DNA from 2 places in the Alkalibaculum bacchi genome. Region 2 is predicted to be linked to the other one. Evidence: a T-box and tRNA genes for the amino acid it is inferred to sense, from the RefSeq annotation. Region 2 holds a T-box; the other holds one or more tRNA genes.

Region 1 (11,197 bases), on a different contig from region 2:
GCATCTAAAGGCGTTCACGTAGATTGTAACTCAAAAGATAAGGGTAAAGAAGTAAAATCAAATTGTAAAGTGGGCTGTATTGGTTGTAAAGCTTGCGTAAAAAATTGTCCTGAAGAAACAATCGGCTTTGAAGACAATTTAGCCAAAATCCACTACGATAAATGCACACAATGTATGGTCTGCGTAGAAAAATGCCCAACAAATGCAATCACAGCAGAAATGATTCAAACAAAGCAAAAAGTATCTTAAAAAAGCGCCTTTGGGCGCTTTTTTAGTCCCTAGGCGCTAGTCTTTATTCCCTAGCACTGGGGTATTCTTTCGGGTCACAGAAATGTTAATTGTAAAGTTGCACTCCCCGCAGAAATGCGATTAAATGTTTTTCCTGACCACCTTATAAAAAGTTCCGCTTTCCGCATTCCGCATTCAGCTATTTTCTTTTTTCCGTCTAACCACTAAGTTCTACATTTTAAATTCTAAGTAAAAACCTACGCCACAAAGTTTCCACATTCCGCAGTAAGGTTGATTTTGGAATCAGACGTAATTTTCTTTACTTATTTAGAAAATTTTAATATACTGTATAATATCATCTAGTAAGACTGTTTATTTGGAAGGGGCCTAAGTGTATATGAGGAATAATAAGGGGATTTTACTCTTAATTGTGCTTGCTTCCTTGTTTGCTGGGCAGTTGGCAGGAGAATTTCTTTCTGATTACATAAGTATTTTCGGGAAAACTGTTAATATTAGCATTTTAAGTGGTGGTGCTCCATGGGTATTAGATTTAAGCTTTGTTACCTTGACTTTAGGTGTAGTCATTAATATCAATTTAGGTAGCATTGTGTTTTTAATACTTGCTCTAGCCCTTTATTACCGAAATTAATAACAGAGGGGATAAAATTGTGAGTAGAATTATTTTAGCATCTGCATCTTCAAGAAGAAAAGAGATATTACAAAATTTAAACTTAAAATTTGATATTGTAGTCAGCGATATCGAAGAAAAAATAGACAAACAATTATCCAATGAAGAAAATGTAGAGAAAATTGCTTTGGAAAAAGCATTAGATGTGGCGGAAAAGACAAATGACACCCCTGGAATTATTATTGCAGCCGACACTATGGTAGTTGCTGATGACATATTAATTGGCAAGCCTACAAATGATCAAGAAGCGTTTTGCATTTTAAAGTCTTTGTCTGGTAAACAGCATGAAGTAATTACAGGGATATGTGTTTTTAGTACAGAAAAAAACAGAAAAATTGTAAGTCATAGAAATACCAAAATAAAATTTGCTACTCATAGTGATGAAGTCATTTGGAGATACATCGAAACAGGAGAAGGACGAGATAAGGCAGGAGCCTATGCCATTCAAGGTTTAGGATCTCTATTTGTAGATACGATAGAGGGTTGCTATACGAATGTAGTAGGATTGCCAATTACACTGCTTTGTGATATGCTAGCAGAATTTGATGTTCATATCCTATAAGAAGCTTAAATGAGAAAGTCGGTCTATTATAGATAAAGTTAACAATGATAATAGATGTAGAAAGGTGGAAATTAATTGAGTATATTTAATAATGGATACGTGGGCATTGACTTAGGTACAGCAAATATTTTAGTTGCTATAAAAGGACAAGGTATTATTGTAAGAGAGCCTTCTGTTGTGGCCATAAACTTAGACACCAAAGAACCTATTGCCGTTGGAAATGAGGCAAAGGAGATGATAGGCAGAACGCCAGGTAATATTGTGGCTATTAGGCCTTTAAAAGATGGAGTGATTGCAGACTTTAGGTCAACGCAAATTATGTTAAAATATTTTATCGATAAAGCTATTAAGCTTTCAAAGTTTAGAAGACCGCGGGTTTTAATTGGCGTGCCATCGGATATTACAGAAGTAGAGCGTAAGGCGGTCATTGAAGCCGCTCAGATGTCAGGAGCTAGCCAAATAGGCATTATTGAGGAAGCTCTTGCTACAGCAATTGGCGCAGGTTTGCCAGTTGGTGAAGCTACGGGAAGTATGGTCATCGATATTGGTGGGGGTACTACAGATATTGCGGTAATCTCATTAGGTGGTCTTGTTATCAGCAATTCCAAGAGAGTTGGTGGAGATGATTTCGATGCGTCTATTATCCAATATATTAGGAATAAGTATAATTTATCTATTGGAGAAAGAACAGCAGAGAACATAAAGATGACTATCGGTTGTGCAATAAAAGATCTACATGATGAAGAGATGAATATTAAAGGACGAGATCTACTATCTGGCTTGCCAAAGACAATAGCTGTTACTACAGAAGATATTTATAGCGCTATTGAAAATCCTATACAGACGATTGTAGAATCTGTAAAAAGCGTATTAGAAAAGACGCCGCCAGAGTTAGCATCAGATGTTATGGAGCGAGGAATTGTCATGACAGGTGGTGGTGCTTTGTTAAAGGGTCTTAATAATCTAGTAGAAAAGGAAACAGGCATTAGGTGCAGTATCGCAGAGGATCCATTGGATTGTGTGGCAAAAGGAACAGTAATGGTATTAGAGCAGGGATACAATAATGAAATATTTAATGCAAAATAATTTCTGGAGGTAATTTTGTAATTGAAATGGTTTAAAGAACATCGTGTGGCCATAAATATTGTCATAATGGTTTTATTTCTGTTCGTATGTATCGGAACGACATCTCAGGGTAGAGCATATACTACTGCTCCTGAGGGCATAATACGGAATACTACATCACCTGTAGAAAGAGTACTGTACTTATCGTCACAATACGTTAAAAATCTATACGATTTCGTCGTTGATTTGCCGTTTCTTAAAGCCAGAAATGAACAGTTGGAAAAAGAATTAAATGAAGCTCAAATTAAATTAGCAAATTACGATAAACTGACTCAAGAAAATGAAGAGCTATTGAAATTGTTGGATTTTACAAAAGAAAATAGTCAATATCAGTATATATCTGCATCGGTTGTCAGTGTTGACCCTTATAGAGGTTTTAGTTTAGTAGTAATTGATAAGGGCAGCAATGAAGGAGTCAAAAAGGATATGACGGTCATTTTAAGCGAAGGTCTTGTAGGAAGAGTAAAGGAAGTCTCTAATGGAACGAGCAAAGTTTTGACTATAATAGATAGTACAAGTATGTTTAATGGTATAAGCGTAAAAAGCAAAGACTATATTCGGATTACTGGTAAAGATGATCATTCTATGCTGGAGGGATATGCTGATCCTGAAGCAAAAATACAGAAGGGTGATATTGTCGTGACTTCAGGTCTAGCCGGTGTATTTGAAAAAAATATCGTCGTGGGAAAAGTAAAAGAGATCAAGACAGATGCTGGAAGATTAGAAAAAATTCTCACCATTGAGCCATCAATAGACATTGAAAAGATCGATAAGGTATTACTCATTAAACGGTAGAATAAGGTGATAGTTTGAATATTGTCAAATTAAGTGTAATATTGTTGATTGAGCTTATATTACAAAGTACTGTTTTTCAATTTTTTAATTTAAGTGGCAGATATCCAGATCTTTTATTAATTAGTTTAATATGCTTTTCCATACTTTTAGGAAGAAAGCAATCTTATACTCTTGGATTCGTCATAGGTTTACTAGGAGATATTTTATATGGTGATTTTATCGGACTATATGCTTTGAGTTTTCTCTTGACGGCATTTATTACTAGCGTAATGAGTGAAAATATGTTTAAAGATAGTTTATTAGCTCCTATTAGTGTTTTTCCGATAGGAGTTATTATCAATCATGGCGCGAGAGTTTTAATCTTGTATTTAATAGGGAATCACATCTCCATTATCAATTACTTGAAGTTTTTTAATCTTACCTATTGGGTAATAAATTTTATGGCATTGCTTTTGATTTATCCTTTGTCATTAAGATGGATTCGAAACAGTCATTAAGTCGCAAATAAGGAGTTAATTTTAAATAAATGATAGTTAATAAGAATAAATATAGATTTATTTTTTTATTCGTATTTTTAATTTTGTTAATCACAATATTTCTTTTTCGCCTTGCTTACTTGCAGATTATCAGTGGCGAGCAGTATGCACAGATGGCTGAGAATAAAATGGTACAAAAAATTACTGAAACGGCCCCTAGAGGGTCTATTGTTACAGGAGATGGCTATGAGATAGCTAAAAGCAAGGTCGGTTACTCAGTAGAACTCATCTACAGCAATATCGAAGATGGACAGGAAAATCAAGTGCTTTTACAACTGTATAATTTACTTGAAAAGAACGAGGAAGAGTTTGAAGATAAATTCCCCATATTGATTGAAAAGGGATCTATATTTTTTACTTATGAAAAAGAAGAAAAAGAGTGGAAAGAAAAACACGAGATTCCCCGAAATGCTACTGCAGAAGAAGCACTAATCATACTTAGAGATAAATACAATGTAAAAGATGAAATCAGTAATGAAGTGGCACTAGAAGCTATTGAGAAGGTTCATATGAATGCAAATTTACCCCTTTCTATTAGAGATGGAGATATTATATTTGGCTATGAAACGAAGGAACTTCAGTGGAAAAAAGATTTTGGCTTTAAGAAAGAAGAATATGACTATAGTGCTGAGAAATCTCTTCAAAAGCTTCGGAAAATGTATGAAATAGATGAAACTTTATCCAATGAAGATGCTAGAAAAATCTTAGTGTTTCGCCAGATGGTAAAAGCACAGGGATTTCGGTCTTGGGAGCCTATTCAGGTAGCTCGGAATATTAAACTAGAAACAGTGTTTGAAATTGATTCAAGAGTACATGAATTATCAGGAGTCAGCGTAGCTTCTAATCCTGTGAGGGAATATCCTTTTCAAAATTTAGCTTCTCATGTTTTGGGATATATTGGTAAAGTCAGTGAGAAAGATGTTGAAGATGGAAGCTATAAGATGAGAGATCTTAAGGGGATTAGTGGCATCGAATCTTCCTTTGAAGAATATCTAAAAGGAGAAGATGGCCAGCGATTTGCCGTTACAGATTATAAAGGGATTGCCCAAAACGACCCAACACAAGAGGTCCAAGACCCTATTCCTGGAGATGATGTATATTTAACTTTGGATTACGATTTACAAAGAGTAGCCGAAGAATCTTTAGAAAATCAAATCAAAAAAATTCAAAAAACAAATGCGCCTAATGCAAAATCTGGTGCAGTAGTAGCCTTAAATGTAAAGACAGGCGCAGTACTAGCTTTGGCTAGTTATCCTGATTACAATCCTAATTTATTTACAAATGGAATTAGCTCTGAAGATTGGAATAAATTAAATGTGCTCGTAAATGACCCATTATACCCAAAACCACTTTACAACAATGCTACATTGTCGGCATTACAGCCAGGTTCCGTATTTAAACCTCTTATGGCTGCAGCAGGTTTGCAAGAAGGGGTCATTACAAAACATTCAACAATATACTGCGGAAGGGTTTATGGGAGATTCCCCCAATTTACTTGTTTAGGGGCTCATGGTGCAGAAACCGTTCGAGAAGCCCTGAGAGACTCCTGTAATATCTTCTTCTATGAAACGGGATATCGATTAGGTATAGATAATATCGAAAAATATGCTAAAGAATTTGGAATAGGCCAGAAAACAGGTCTAGAAATATCGGAGTCTTCAGGTTACTTGGCGACAAAAACCGATAAAGTACAAATTCGAACGTATTCTACATCAGACTATATTCGAAAAAACGTGGGCATTAAGGGAAATGCTATTATTACAAATGAGGATGGAACAGAGCAAGCTGTATATAAGTCATACGCGATTGCGAGAGAATTATACACTCAAATAACGCCTGACAAATACGAATACGACTCAATCTCTCAATTATACAATCGTATTTTTGAAGAAGTTACTGCGATTATGGCTAAGTACAATGTAAAAGACAATGTATATTTGCAAAATATCACTCGGCAAATTATGGATTCAAGATGGGTAACAACAGACACAATTAATGCATCTATCGGTCAAGGTGGAAACTCTACTACGCCAATCCAAATGGCAAATTTTTTAGCTACTTTAGTAAATGGGGGCATTCGGAGAGAACCTTATTTAGTGGATAAGATTGTAGACAGCAATGGAAAAGTCACTTATGAACATAAAGAAAAAATACTAAATAAAGTTAACGTAGATGAAGGATATATTGATGAAATCAAAAAAGGCATGAAGGATGTAATGCTACAAGGAAGTGGTCGATCAGGCTTTCTAGGTTTTGATCACAATGGCATAGGAGTAGGTGGTAAAACAGGTACAGCTCAATACGGATCGGAAAAGATAGACAATACTGGGTGGTTTATGGCATTTGCTCCTTATGATGATCCTGAAATAGCTGTAGTGACCATGATTATTCAAGGGGATACAAGTATCAACTCTGTCCCAGTAGCGAGAGATGTAATAGATGCTTATTTCTACAATAATTATACTTTTGAAGAAGCTCAAGAAATGAAGAAAAAAGAAGAAGAGCCTAAAAAAGAAAACGACGAAGAAGAAAAAGCTGAAGTAGATCAGCAAGAAAAGGATGAATAAGTGTAAAATGTAAAGTGGAAAGTGTGAGTTTATTGCAGCTTTCCACTTATTTAGTATTTTTCTCATAATAAGTTAATTTAAAGTAAAAAAGATGTTGACAAACTTTGAAATAGTGCTATAATAGATATTACACGCAAGGAACATAAATATTATCGCGGGGTGGAGCAGTTGGCAGCTCGTCGGGCTCATAACCCGGAGGTCGCAGGTTCGAGTCCTGTCCCCGCAACCATTTCATAAAACACGAATCAGAGATGATTTCGTGTTTTTTTCGTTAAGGTAGTCAGGTAGTCAGGTGGTCAGGTGGTAAGGTAGTAAGGTAGTAAGGTGGTAAGGTGGTAAGCAAAATTTTAAAACCTTTAAAGTTGAACTCGCCGTAGGCGAGAGTCTAATACAATTGTTTAACCATCGTTTAACTATTGCTCAACCATTGTTCAACTATGGTTTCAAGATCGTTTAACTACTGTTCAAAAAGAGGTGTAAAATGGAAAAGTGGACCAGTGCAGATAAAATAGAAATCCTTAAGGGTATTGAAGTATTTAGAGAGGCTAAATCTGAAACTTTAGATACTCTTGCTGATTGTTTTAGTGTTCGTCAGTATAAGAAAAATGAACACATTTTCAAAGATAAAGACGAGTGTTCTAGTCTATATCTTGTGAAAAGTGGTTTGGTCTCTCTTTATAAGATGAGTTCTCAGGGTGAGAAAAAGGTGATCTTTATTTTGGGAAAAGGAAAGATGATAAATGAAGTAGTACTCCAGGGTTTGCCATCTTCTATAAGTTGTGATGCCTTTGAGCCTAGTGAGATTTTGTGCTGGAACAAAGACAAGTTTTTACATATTATGAGCCAAGACTTTAATTTGACAAAGGGAGTCTTGCGATCTCTGTCATTAAAGACTAGACGCTTATATCGCCAGCTTAAAAATACATCTAATTCTGTACGAGCAGATAAACGAATTGCAGCTAAATTGTGGAAATTGTCTGGAGATTACGGAGTAGCTTGTGAGAAAGGCATTTGTATTGATATGGACTTAAGTATTACATATCTCGCCGATATGTTAGGATCCCAAAGAGAAACGGTTTCAAGACAGATAAAAATTTTAAAGGAACATGGTCTCGTGGGAATAGAAGACAAGAAATTTATTGTTTACGATCGTGAAAAATTAGCAAGTTATTTTAAGGAACCGTGACTTTTATCACGGTTCCTTTTTTATTTATGTACTATACTATTGTTGATAAATAAAAGACAAACATAGATTGTGAGGACAGCTAAAATGTATGAAGAGGATTTAAAACTAGTTTCAAAGGCAGCAAAAGCAAAAGTCAGTTTTATGAAAGGTAATCTTTTGGGCTATTTTATTGCATCTATGTTAGGTGGAGCCTATGTAGGGTTTGGCGTATTGCTCATTCATTCTATTGGGGGGATGCTTCAAGGTGGGCCCTATACTAAAATCATTATGGGGGTGTCTTTTTCCATTGCCTTAAGTCTAGTAGTAATTGCAGGGGCAGAATTGTTTACGGGAAATAATTTCGTCATAGGCACAGGTGCGTTAATGGGCACGGTTTCTTGGAAAGACACTATAAAAGTTTGGATCGTATGCTACCTTGGCAATTGGGCAGGTTCAATTGTTTTAGCTATTCTATCCTGGGGGGCAGGTATTAGTACTGGACCAATTGGCGAGTTTGTTGCTGCAATGTCAGCAACAAAAATGAGCATTCCGCTGATTTCCCTTCTGTTAAAAGGAGTTCTATGTAATATATTAGTATGCTTAGCTATTTGGAGCAGTACTAGATGTAAATCAGAGAGCGGCAAATTGATTATGATTTTTCTCTGTTTATTTGCATTCATAACATCAGGGTTTGAACACAGCATCGCTAATATGACTCTTTTAACTATTGGGCTATTAGCTCCTCATGGAACTGCAATTTCTTTAGGGGGATACTTGTACAATATTGGTGTTGTAACTATAGGGAATATGATAGGCGGAATTTTATTTTTAGCCATTCCTTATTATATAATAGCAGGGAAAAAAGTCGGAAAAGCTCTTGAACAATAGTAAAATAATAGATAAATTGTGTTTGATAGTTGCAAATTAGTGGTAAAATAAAAAATATTAAGTTCGTGATAAATATCACTGTGAACATTGTTCTAGAATTATATACTATACTTGAAAAATAAAAAACAAACATATAAAACAAACCTAGTGAGCAAGTAGTCCTAAATGGACTTTAAATTAAAAGAAAGAGGTGTAAAACATGGGTTATCATTTGACACTGGAAAAAGCCAATGATGTATTCAAGCAATGGTCTGAAGAAAATGTAATTTATGCCCCAAAGCGTTTTGTAGGAGGTGGAGCTTTTTCAGATACGGACGTCATACGCTATGGAGAAGTACAAAAGGTAGAGGAAATTGAATTAAATGAAAAATCCGATTTTTCTTTTAAAGAGATTCTTATTCCCCTATCAGAAACCCTTTTCTTCTTTACAGAAGATGAAGTGAAAGAGGCAGATTCACCAAAAAAAGGAGCAATTGTACTACTTAGAAGTTGTGATTTGCACAGTGTAAAAAGACTAGATGAGATTTATTTACATAATGGTCCAGAAGACTATTACTATAAGAGACTAAGAGATAAAGTGAAATTTGTGCTAATAGGCTGCGAAAGTGCATTTGATAGTTGCTTCTGCGTAGATATGGGTACCAATGAATCAAAAGATTATGATGCTTCATTAGAACGAAAAGGAGATACAGTCTGCATAGATAATAAAAACAATGATTGGGAAGACCTCCTTTCAGCTAATAGCTCTTGCATAGAGGAAGTAGTTCCTGCGCACGTAACAGAAACAATGACAAGAGTATCTATTCCAGAAAATATTACACTAGACATTTTTAACTCCACAATGTGGGATGAATACGATAGCCGTTGTATTAATTGTGGTAGATGTAATTTCTCATGTCCTACTTGTACTTGCTTTACAATGCAGGATATCTTCTACACAGACAATGGCAAAGTTGGTGAGCGTAGAAGAGTTCAAGCTTCCTGTATGGTTGATGGATTTACAGATGTAGCAGGCGGCGGAAGCTACCGAAAGAAAAATGGTCAAAGAATGCGCTTTAAAGTATTGCATAAAGTGTATGACTTTAAAAAGAGAAATGGCTATCACATGTGTACAGGTTGTGGCCGTTGCGATGATGTTTGTCCAGAATATATCTCTTATTCTAAAATCCTCAATAAATTAGAAGATGCAATACAGGAGGTGTCTAAATAATGCAAAATGAATATATTCCATTTCAATCAGAAATAAAAGAAGTTATTAAGCATACAGATATTGAATACACCTTTAGAATGACCTATACAGGACCTGTAAAACCAGGACAGTTTTTTGAAGTCTCTATTCCTAAGTTTGGAGAAGCCCCAATCTCTGTAAGTGGGATAGGAGAAGGAACTGTAGATTTGACCGTACGCCGAGTAGGTAAAGTAACAGATGAAATTTTTGAGCATTATGTAGGAGACAAATTGTTTTTACGAGGACCTTACGGAAATGGTTTTGATATTGAAGAGTATAAGGGAAAAGATTTAGTTGTTGTAGCTGGTGGTACAGGTGTTTCTCCTATTAGAGGGGTAATAGATTATTTTAGCGATCATAAAGATGAAGTTAAGTCTCTTACTTTCATTGCAGGATTTAAAAGCCCTGATGATATTTTGTTTACAAAAGATTTTGAAAAATGGGAAAAAACTATGGACGTTATTTTGACTGTAGATTGTGCTGAAGAAGGATTTATCTGCAATGTAGGCATGGTTACAGAATATATTCCAAAACTACAACTTGAAAATATAGAAGAAGCAGTAGCTGTCGTCGTAGGACCGCCTCCGATGATGAAGTTTTCAACATTAGGTCTACTAGATATCGGATTTAAAGAAGAAAACATTTGGATTTCACAAGAAAGAAAAATGTGTTGTGGTCTAGGTAAATGTGGTCACTGTAAAATCGATGACGTGTATGTGTGTTTAGATGGCCCAGTATTTAATTATACAAAAGGTCGCCAATTATTGGATTAGGGGGGAGAAGCTAGTATGGATATGAATACAAAACAATTAAAAAAGAACGCTTTTCGTGTAACAAAACATAGGGGAATCACTGCATCCCGAATTCGAGTTCCTGGTGGTCATTTAGATGCTAAATTTTTGTCTATGATACAAAATATTGCAGAAACATACGGAAATGGAACGGTACATATTACATCGAGACAGGGCTTTGAAGTACCTGGTATTGCATATCAAGATATGCCAAAAGTCAACGAGCTATTACAACCAATTATTGAAGGATTGGATATTAATCAAGAAAATCCTGGAGAGGGTTATAATGCTTCAGGAACTCGTAATGTAACAGCTTGTATCGGAAATAATGTCTGTCCCTATGGATGTTATAATACATCTGCATTTGCTAAGCGAATTGAAAAAGCCATATTTCCAAATGATTTACACTTTAAGATTGCCCTAACAGGTTGCCATAATGATTGTGCAAAAGTGCGAATGCATGATTTTGGAATTATCGGAATGACTGAGCCTCAATATGACAAGGACCGATGTGTCAACTGCGGTGCTTGCGTGAAAAAATGCCTAAAGAAATCCGTAAACGCTTTAGAAACGGTGAATTATAAGGTAGAAAGAAATCATGAAAAATGTATAGGTTGTGGTGAG
Region 2 (11,197 bases):
GGAACAACAAGGCATACTGACTTGTGAGAGAAATGGAGACGACAATTATCATATAAAATATCTTCATATTTCATCCCTTATGCTTGAGGGTAATAATGTGCATACTGAGGAAGATCATTCAAATCAAAAAATAATAGAAGAATTATATAAGACAATAGAATTTATGTATGGTAGGCCTCTTAGCTATAAAGAGTTACAAATTATTGCCAGTTGGATGAATGATTTACTCTTCAACCCAGAAATGATTACGCTCTTAGTAGAATACTGCTTTAATTTAAATAAAAAAGACATTAACTATATCAACAAAGTGGCCTTAAATTGGTATGATAAGAAAATTAATACCTACGATGAAGCCATGGAGAATATTAATTCTTTTAGAGAAAAACGGGATATCTATTATAAGATTATGAATTACCTTGGCTTTAAACGTTCACCAACGAAAGCTGAAATTGGAATTATGGACAAATGGATATCTACCTACAATATGAGCATGGATCTAATCATTGAAGCTTGCAAAAAGACCCTTGCTATCGACAGGCCAAACTTTAAATATATAGACACCATACTTACAGAATGGCATAAGAAAAACTACACCAAACCAGAAGATATAGAAAAAGAAGAACTGCCTAAAAAGCAAAAATCAGAAACGAAGCCAACCCAATACAACCAAAACGGTTATGATTATGACTTACTTGAGAAAAAACTAGAAGAAAAAATGTGGAGAGAAAATAAATGAGGGATGATATATACAATGAAACCATTATTGAATTTGAAAAGAAGAGAACCTTAAAGGAAATCAATCAGAATAAGCGCAAACAGGAAATGTACAAGTCCTATCCTCGGTTAGAGGAGATTGCGAATCAATTAAACTACATGGGAATCGAATTAGCTAAATCCATCTCTACTGGTCCAAGTAATATGAATGGAATAAAAACTTTTGAGAAGAAGACACAAGAGCTGGTAGAAGAGAGAACACAAATCTTAGTAAATGCTGGTTATGCAAAAGATTATTTAGAAATAGAGTATGACTGCCCTGCTTGCCATGACATGGGAATAATTGAACAAAATACCTGCTCTTGTTTTACAAAAGCTTTAATTCGAAAATACTATCAACAATCTAATCTTGATAAGGTCTTGTCTATAGAAAATTTTGATACCTTTCGCTTGGATTGCTATGATGAGGACAAAAGTAAATTTGGTGTATCCCCTAGATTGAATATTCAAAACATTTATTTGATGGCCGTAAACTTTGTAGAAAAATTTGATTCTCAGTATGAAAATTTATACTTGTATGGAAACTCTGGCTTGGGAAAGACTTTCATATCTCATTGCATTGCAAAAGAACTTTTGGATAAGGGAAAATCTGTAATCTATCAAACGGCTACAGACTTAATTGACTCTATTAGAAGAAATAAATTCAATCAAAATATCCAAGTTAACACACTAAGTTATTTGTATCAATGTGACCTTTTAATCATCGATGACTTAGGCACAGAAAGCTTAACGGAATTTGCTAACAATGAGCTCTTTAATTTGCTAAATAGAAGATTAATGGATCAAAAGAGTACTGTAATCTCAACAAATTTATCTCTGAAGGAACTTCAAAAAAGGTATAGCACTCGACTAACCTCAAGAATTATAGGGAATTTTACATTTCTAAAGTTTATAGGAGACGATATTAGGTTAAAAAAAGCCAAGCTTTTATAAGAGCTTGGCTTTTTTTGTTCTACGTTCTAAGATGTAAGTTCTACGTAAAACCATTATTGCTACCAATGGTGGCTAAGTGTTTTTACATAGAACTTAGAACGTACAACTTACATCTGCAATAAAAAAACACCTTCGGGTGTTTTTTTATTGCAATACCTGTACTTGAAGACTTTTTCTTCCAAATCTTACACATTCTTCACGGGTATTGAAATAGATATCTATTTTATTTCCTGTAACAGCTCCACCTCGATCTTCTACAACATAGGTGTTTCCTAGAGCTGGAATATACATTTTTGTACCAAAGGAATAGCTACTAGATGCCGCTATGGTCCGATTTGCACTTGGTTTTGTTCCTGATGCCGTTCTATCGCCTACATAGTAAGCTGTAGCTTCTACGGTTATAGTCTTTACAGATGTTTGACTTCCTCTAGAAGCTGGCACACTTTTATTTGAACTAGTAATTGTTTTCTTCACAGGTACTTTTGTTCCAATTTCTTTGATTTCATCAACTGGTTTTTTAACATTTTCTGAAATTACTTCTCTACTTACTTCTGTACCATCTTCTAAGACGACTTTTTCTTCTATTGTTTTTAGACCAGTACTTCCTCTTTGGACTAAATTGGTCTTACCTTGTAACAAATTGCTATTCTTCTTTTCGATTTTTTTATAATCTAATGACGTTTCTTTTACTTCAATCTTTTCCTCTACGCGAACAATTTTTATGCTATTGTTTTCTTTATTAATTGTAGATGATAGACTAGGCTCTACCTTATCATCTTCATCAACTTGTAGCTCTAATTGTCCTAAAACATCTTCTACTTTATTAAGAGTAGTATTGATTTTGTGCTCTGTTCCATCGGCTACTACTGTAATAGGTATAGCTCGTTGAATTTTGATAATATCTCCATCTTCAAGCTCTGTATGAAGTGCTGGCTCTATCTTATCTTCTTTTTTTAGACTAATATTTTGATTTTTTAATACTTCTTCTACCGTTTGAGTACCTCTAAAAGATGTAGATACCTCTTCGTGATCTATCTTTACGATGATATGATTTTTGTCAAATAATATAAATAGCGTCATTGTCAGTAAAAAGAATATTATGCCTATGATAAGTTTCTTCTCGTGCATTAAGCCCTTGATTTTACTTAGACTCATCTCTTCTACCTCCTCTGTTTTCAGAAGTCATACGTCCTTTTTGCATAAAAGTATAATATAACCACTGAGTTATTAAATTTCATATAAATAGATGAATGTATAAATGAAATTCAATCTATTATTTGTCGCTATAATACACTATATTGATAAATTTGTCAAATTTTCTAGTGACAATCGTTACAATTTGTATACATATCCAGAGTATGTACACAAATTGTAACATTTATATTTTGAAATTTATGTCTAATTGAGGATATAGAGTTAAATAATATATCTAATTTTTCAAAGGCATTTTAAGCAAATCACAAACCTATTTACATTTCTATTTTAGTAAATAAGGCTAAAGTGTTCTCTTTTATCTGTAGAAGCAGTTCTTCAAACTCAATATTTCGTAATCTACAGATTTCTTCAGCTACATATCTTACATAAGCTGGATTGTTGACCTTGCCTCTATAGGGCGCAGGAGTTAGATAAGGACTATCTGTCTCTATTAATATTCGGTCTAAGGGGACTTTTTCCGCTACTTCTGGCAGTTTATGAGCATTCTTAAAGGTAATAGGACCCGATATGGATAAATAAAAACCTAAATCTAAGTATCTCTTAGCCATTTCCCAGCTTCCACTATAGCTGTGAAGTACTCCCGCCAATCCTTCTTTATTTCTTTCTAATATGTCAAAGGTATCTTGATGGGCTTCTCTACTATGAATAATTATAGGGAGCTTTTGTCTTTTCGCTATATCGATTTGCTTTTCATAGATTTCCTGCTGGATTTCTCTAGGCGAAAAATCATAATGATAATCTAAGCCAATTTCTCCAATAGCCACTACTTTAGGATGAGTGCTTAGCTTTTCTATCTCCTTTAAATCCTCTTCACTAGCATGACGTGCCTCATGGGGGTGATACCCCACTGCCGCAAATATAAAATTCCACGATTCTGCCAATTGGATTCCCTTTCTAGATGTATCTAAATCTACTGCAGGATTTATTAAAATCTCCATCCTATTATTTTGTAAACCCTCAATGATTTCGGAGCGATTTTCTTCGTACTTTTCATCTATCAAATGAGCATGTGTATCAATTAACATAATTACCTCCTATAAAATCAGCCACCAAAGGTGGCTGATGTAGTTCTACGTTTTAAGTTGTAAGTTCTAAGTAAAACCTTTAGTCACTACGTGCGCTTTGCGCACAATTGAGAATTGGGGATTTAAAATTATTAAAAACTCAATTAATATATAGTATATTCTCAATAGTTAGCAAGTAGGGATCCTTCGGCTAAAGCCTCAGGATGACATATGCAGTAGCTAGGGTCAAAACATTGTACCTACGACACTTAAATACCCAAGATTAGCTACCCCCGTCATCCTGAGCGCAAGCGAAGGATCTTATGCCTTTACCCAAACTCGCTCAAATCGAGTATTGCCTTTCCCGTCCAACGAACCAACCATCCAACCAATAGCATTCTAACTAAAAAGTTTCAGCTTTCAACCCTCCGCTAGATCAGCTTACCGTATTTCCTGCTTCCATATCTCCATCTATCGTAACTAAATTTAATTCCTTTTTATTCGCTGCAGCTAAGACCATACCTTGAGATTCTACGCCTCTAAGTTTTACTGGTTTTAAATTGCAAACTACTACTACTTTCTTTCCTACTAATTGATCTGGACTATAATATTTTGCAATTCCCGACACAATTTGTCTTGTCTCATGCCCTATCTTAATCTGTAAAACCAAAAGCTTATCTGCATCTGGATGAGCTTTGGCTTCTATGATTTCACCAGTTTTAAGCTGTACTTTTGCAAAATCATCGATGGTGATTTCCTCTATCTCAGGATTTTTTTCTTTTCCTTTGTTCTTTTCTTTCTTTTTTTCAACTTGCTTTTCTTCTTTTTTCTCTTCTTCTTTTATATCAATTCTTGGGAAAAGTTGTTGACCTTTTTTGACTTTTGTTTCTTCTGGGTAAAGGCCAAATTCACTTAAACTATCCCATGTAGCAAGATCTTTATTAACATTGATTTGCTCTAGGAGTTTCTCGGATGTATGAGGCATAAATGGAATAATCATGATGCCAACCATTCTAAGGATTTCACTTAAATTGTAAAGGACTTGTGCAAGTCTTGGTGCCTTTTCTGGATCTTTACCTAGAATCCAAGGTGTCGTCTCATCAATGTATTTATTTGCTCTAGAGACAAGTTTCCATATACTAGTTAAAGCATTGCTAAACTCTAATTTGTCCATATACTTTTCAACTTCTTTTGAAGTCTTTAGGGCCAATTGGGAGATTTCTTTATCTAAGTCATCTCCCTCCCTTGTAGAAGGTATTACCCCATCAAAATATTTTTCCGTCATACTTACTGTACGACTTAACAAATTACCCAAATCATTTGCTAAATCGGAATTCGTACGACTAATCAAAGATTCTTCATTATAGCTCCCATCAGATCCAAATGGCATTTCTCGAAGGACATAATATCTCAGCGCATCTACACCGTATTTTTCAACTAATTGCACAGGGTCAATGACATTCCCCTTAGATTTAGACATTTTCCCACCCTTGAGCAATATCCAGCCATGTCCAAAAACTTGTTTAGGTAGTGGTAAATCAAGAGCCATAAGCATAATAGGCCAGTAAATCGTGTGAAATCTCAGTATATCTTTACCGATAAGCTGAACATCAGCAGGCCAGTATTTTTCCATTAACTGAGGTCTTGAGTTTAGATATCCTAAAGCTGTAATATAATTAGATAAAGCATCAATCCACACGTATACTACGTGACCTGGAGCAAATTCCACAGGGATTCCCCAATCAAATGTAGTACGTGAAACGCATAAATCCTGTAGACCTGGTCTTAAAAAATTATTAAGCATCTCGTTTTTTCGAGACTCTGGTTGAATAAATTCTGGATGACTTTCGATGTATTCAATAAGGCGACCAGCATATTTTGACATTTTAAAGAAATATGCTTCTTCTCTCTCTTGGCTCACGTCTCTACCGCAATCAGGACATTTACCATCTTCTAATTGAGACTCTGTCCAAAAGGATTCACAAGGCGTACAATACCATCCTTCATAATAGGATTTATATATATCTCCTTGATCATATAGTCTTTTGAATATTTTCTGTACAGATTCTATATGATAAGGATCTGTTGTTCGGATAAAGTGATTATAATCAATATTCATCACTTCCCATAATTTTTTAATATCAGCTACAATAGGGTCTACATATTCTTTAGGTGTAATCCCACTTTCTTCAGCCCTTTGCTGAATCTTTTGACCGTGTTCATCCGTTCCCGTCAAAAAGAACACATCATACCCCATTAACTTCTTATACCTACTCATAGCATCAGCCGCTACTGTAGTATAAGTGTGCCCTATGTGAAGCTTGTCACTTGGATAATAAATTGGCGTGGTAATATAAAAGTTTTTGCTCATTGTTAATCTCCTCTACTTGCTATTAATTTATTTTTGTTTTTGTAGTTAAGCTCATTAATTTCGATAGAAAGTGGATTGCTGAAAGCTGAATGCGGAAAGCGGAACTCAATACAAAATCTTCAATGAACAATGAAAAACGAACGTTGAACATTGAACAGTACAAATATGCGACGCTTGTTACTCTTCTAAATTGTTCATTATTCATTGTTCCATATTCATTGCGACGCAAGTCGCATATTTGCTGACCACCTTACAGCTGACCACCTGACCACCTGCTTTTATAAAAAAAATCTCCCATCCTACAAAGGACGAAAGATTTGCTTTCGTGGTACCACCTTATTTTACAAATACATTGCTGTATTTGCCTCAATTGTGCATTCACATGACTTAACGCTGCCGGCGGTATGGGCTTAAAATTGGTAAAATATTCTCACCCAAACAGTTCAGGGGCCATCTTCTATTATTCATCGATTATCAGCTTTCACCTAACCTGACTCTCTTTGTATCGATTCCTAATATACTCTTCCCATCATTACTTTTATACAATATATCTCTATTCTATACCAAATCCTATCTTTCATTCAAGTAGATTGTATTATTTATTCATATCATGCAATTTTTTTATGAATAGCCTTACTAAAAGGCTTTTATTCTTGCCTTAATGCTTCTAATACACTAATCTTTGCTGCACGATTGGCTGGATACAATCCAGCTAGTATTCCAACGACAACGGAAAAGATAATTGCAAACAGAGCAAGGCCTGGTGAGATATAAGCAATGCTTATGGTTTCTGTCGTTCCTGCCTGGGCACTTATGGCTATTCCTGCAATAAGATTAATAAGATTTGCGACAAGATAACTTATTATAAGCCCAGCTACTCCGCCCATAAGTCCAATGAAAGAAGCCTCATACAAAAATTGAGTTCTTATATCATTAACGGATGCGCCAATAACCTTATTTACGCCGATTTCTTTTGTCCTTTCGTAAATAGACATAATCATAGTATTCGTGATTCCAATTGCTGCTACAAGTAAGGCAATGCTTCCTACACCACCTAAGAATATTTGCAAATACTTGAATACAGAGCCAATGGATTCTAGCATATCCTTAGTAGAATAAGCCATGTAGCCCATTTCGTTAATCTCCTTACTCAGACTATCTACAACCTCTGTATCCTCTGCTATTACTCGAATAGAAGAGTAACCTTGGGTTTCTATAATTTGGCTACTACCCGTCATTTTTATAAGCGCCTCTATATCCATAATAGCTGAATAATCTTCGGTGCCACCAGAAGCTGTTAAAATACCTGAGATTTTTGTTCTGTTCTTATTTTCTACCATTTCTGTAGGACTCTGTTCTGACTGAAAATCAAGACTTTCCTCTGCGTCTTCATCTTGAGCTATTTCGTCTGCCTTAACTTCTTCCTCTTCTAGAGATTCTTGTATCATATTCATGGTAATGATTGTAGCAGGTTTTCGTACCATATTTTTATCACCAATAGTCTTTTCGATCTCTTCTAATAATGCACTACCTATTAAAATCTCATTATTTCGAGGGAATCTTCCATCCTCTAATTTATATCCTAAATCATCAGCTTGATGCATATCTACTCCAACGAGCTGTATGCCAATTCGATCCCTGCCTACACTTAGCTCCCCACTTGTCATATACAGGGGTGTGACTGCTTTTACACCATCTAATTTTTCTAAATCTGCTACATCTTTTTTCTTTAATTCCTTTATCTGATTTTCACCAGAAGTACCTGCCATATCGTAAGGGGGATATACTTCAATACTGGTCATATTAATTTCTTCAAGCTCACCAGTGACGCTTCTCTCAAGACCTACACCTAATGAAATCATAATGACAATTCCAGCAGTCCCAATCATGATTCCAACCATAGTGAGGATTGTTCGCAGTTTTCTCCTCCACAAACTCATCCAAGCTAATTTTACGATATCTTTATCAAACATGCCTCTCATCTAAGATAAACCAAATATTCCTTTTATAAATTTTACAAACCCATTGTCTTGAGAATCGGCACCTTCTGTACTATTTCCATCTTCATTAGAAAGTACATTATAAGTAATTTCTTTTTCTACAGTTGTCAATTTATTGAGGCTATTGTAATATTTTACACCAACTTTAACAGTATGCTTACCAGGTTCCTGTCCTATAATAGTAAAGCCATAGTTATCATAATCTCCACTATTAAAGTTTCCTAAGTATTCCATTGGCGTATCGGTATCTTTTCCTTGGACAGAAACGCTAATCCCCTTTACCTCTGCAACACCATTGTTAACGATTTGTACTTCTGCCTCTAATGGTTCGCCAATCAAAAGATCTCCAAGATCTTCATTTGCCAATACTTGTACACTATCTTTTTCTGTTACTAAAAGGCCAATGGTCTGTATTTCTTCATAAGCTGTTCCATTAGAATCCATATAGGTGATTTTTACTATAATATTGTAATTTCCTGGAACCACTTTAGGCGATACGAACATATTATATGTAATTTCTGCGGTTTTCCCCGCTTTTACCATATCTATATACTGAATATTGCTTTGGTTTAAGGGTGAAAAATTGCCTAAGTTTTCTTGCCCTTGTTCGTTATTTAAAGACACTTCTACTTTTCGTCCATGGAATTCGCCATAATTCTTTAGGTTTAAAGTGATTTTGAAGGTACTTCCAGGCGTAATAGCCTCTTGGTCTACGCTATATGTAGTGATCGCTACATTTGGGCTCTTAGGCGCTGCGCTGACCACCCCACAAGAAAGCATCATCGCTATTATGAATAGTACTGTGGTGATTTTTTTCTTCATTTTAATTCCTCTCATCCTTACATATTTTTCCGTCTTGAATCCAAATCCTTCTCTGACATTGATTCGCTACATTACTATCGTGGGTCACGATAATAAAGGTAATTTGATGAATTCGGTTCATTTCTTTAATGAGCTCTAGTATTTCCTTACCTGTCTTTGAATCTAAGTTCCCCGTAGGCTCATCGCATAAGATAATCTTTGGCTTATTGACAATTGCTCTAGCTACACTTACCCTTTGCTGCTGTCCACCAGAAAGCTGTCCTGGTTTGTGATCTTTGCGGTCTTTTAGCCCCACTAAGTCTAGTGCCTCACTTGCCATTTTCTCTCGGTCTTTATTTGGTATTCTAGAAAAGATAAGGGGCATAGTGACATTTTCGAGGGCAGTTAATGTAGAATTTAAATTAAAAGACTGAAAGATAAAGCCAATATGATCTCTTCGAAAGAAGCACATTTGATCTTCCGTATAATGCGTCACATTGGTATTGTAAATAAAAACTTCCCCTTCTGTAGGCTTAGTAAGTCCCCCCACTACATTGAGCAAGGTAGACTTACCAGATCCAGAGGGACCTACAAGAGCCGTAAGCTCCTTAGCGTAGATATCTAAATTAATATGAGATAAGGCTCGAACAATAGAATCCCCCATTTTAAAGTGCTGGGATACATCCTTTAGCTGAATTATTTCTTCCATTTAATCACCTGTTCTCTAGTATTGTAGAGAGGCAACTGCATTATTGAGAGAAAAGCTTCCTACTGCAAAAATCACTCCAATAACGAATAAGACGATGAAAATTGTGGCACTTTTTTTCTTAGACATATTAAATAGTACAGCTGTTCCCGTAATGAGCAAAAATAATTGCCATAAAGTAAATAGATTGACTGATTTTGTTATGGTATTGAATAAACTCAACTCAAGGTTTGCAGGAAAAAAGCTCTTTATGAAGGCCTGTAATTTAATAGGATAGGAAGCCAATAACACAACAATCATCATATGATTGAATTTACCTTCTCCCTTGAAGATCTTAGCGATGATTATGTAATAGATAAAAGCCCCTACATAGTAACCGATTAAACTCGTGATAATCGCTGCAAGCACAATAGCAATAGGTGACGTCATAAATCCTAAAACATTATTAAATAATTCTGCTTCAGCTCCAGTTAAAGAATCCGTTGCCCCATCAAGCACTTGCTTGTTCACATTGATACTAATTAATCCTGAAACTACTGTAATAACAATAAGTGCAATTAAGTGAAACAAGTACTTTGGGTTTTCCCTATACTTTTCAAAGAATGCGGATGGTTTAATAATATACCGTTTCATTCTTTCAAAAATACTTTGTTTTTCTTCGATGTTATCTTGCTTTTCTTCGATGATACCTTGATTTTCTTCCATTGACACAACACTCCTTTTTATATAACTTTTTATATATGCATATCAAATACAATTTCTATTATATAATAAAAGATATAGTATTTGTTTCCATTTAAACACTTTTTTCTATTTATAAAAGTATTTATATTATAAATAAAAAACATTTATGCATGATTATCAAAACCAGTACTTCTTTTTCTGAAATCTACAGAATATCTTCTCTCCTTTGATATTTTCACCTGCAAAGCTTTGGTTGGCTCTAGTATAAGTAAAGCCCCAGTGAAATCCTTATAGAAATCATCCATCCCTATCCGTAGGAGATCCTGTGCAGGATCTGCTACGGATAGGGATGGATCTTGCGATTTCTCACTTTTTAGTATAGCTAAATATTATAAAGAAACAAGGGAGATGTGGCATTTGACACTATTTTTTGAAAAAGACGCTATTACTGGACTCTGACAGCAGCCCCTTTTAATGAGCTTATTCTTGGTTTTCTTTATTGAAATGTATAGATTTAGTTAAATGCCAAATATAGTATTATAGCAGTTATGCACATTCCTACAAAAAGTGCAAGTTTTATCATTAAAATTCTCATTCTATATTCATCCGTATTTTTATTCTCAACGTTCTTACCTATATCCTTTAATCCCCAAATAAACATAGATAACGCTAGAATAATGCAAAGTATATTAATACTTAATGCCGTATT

Evidence for each region. A T-box is a leader RNA that pairs with one kind of tRNA and senses whether it is charged. The one in region 2 lies ahead of metG (methionine--tRNA ligase), so its partner is inferred to be a tRNA-Met.
Region 1: it encodes a tRNA-Met, which carries the amino acid that the T-box ahead of metG (methionine--tRNA ligase) is inferred to sense. The anticodon was not compared.

What each region holds. Positions count from the first base shown of each region.
Region 1 is NZ_QNRX01000001.1:119,956-131,152, reverse strand. Features, by position in the region: gene DES36_RS00605 (RnfABCDGE type electron transport complex subunit B) at 1-249, shown strand, start outside; gene DES36_RS00600 (DUF4321 domain-containing protein) at 626-877, shown strand; gene DES36_RS00595 (Maf family protein) at 897-1,478, shown strand; gene mreB (rod shape-determining protein) at 1,554-2,564, shown strand; gene mreC (rod shape-determining protein MreC) at 2,586-3,398, shown strand; gene mreD (rod shape-determining protein MreD) at 3,413-3,895, shown strand; gene DES36_RS00575 (penicillin-binding transpeptidase domain-containing protein) at 3,925-6,501, shown strand; tRNA gene DES36_RS00570 (tRNA-Met) at 6,655-6,730, shown strand; gene DES36_RS00565 (Crp/Fnr family transcriptional regulator) at 6,983-7,687, shown strand; gene DES36_RS00560 (formate/nitrite transporter family protein) at 7,772-8,554, shown strand; gene asrA (anaerobic sulfite reductase subunit AsrA) at 8,754-9,764, shown strand; gene asrB (anaerobic sulfite reductase subunit AsrB) at 9,764-10,555, shown strand; gene asrC (sulfite reductase subunit C) at 10,571-11,197, shown strand, end outside.
Region 2 is NZ_QNRX01000012.1:39,529-50,725, forward strand. Features, by position in the region: gene DES36_RS09665 (DnaD domain protein) at 1-736, shown strand, start outside; gene DES36_RS09670 (ATP-binding protein) at 733-1,707, shown strand; gene DES36_RS09675 (3D domain-containing protein) at 1,852-2,862, opposite strand; gene DES36_RS09680 (TatD family hydrolase) at 3,177-3,947, opposite strand; gene metG (methionine--tRNA ligase) at 4,363-6,297, opposite strand; T-box leader at 6,599-6,839, opposite strand; gene DES36_RS09690 (ABC transporter permease) at 6,945-8,270, opposite strand; gene DES36_RS09695 (COG1361 family protein) at 8,280-9,119, opposite strand; gene DES36_RS09700 (ABC transporter ATP-binding protein) at 9,121-9,807, opposite strand; gene DES36_RS09705 (Yip1 family protein) at 9,823-10,509, opposite strand.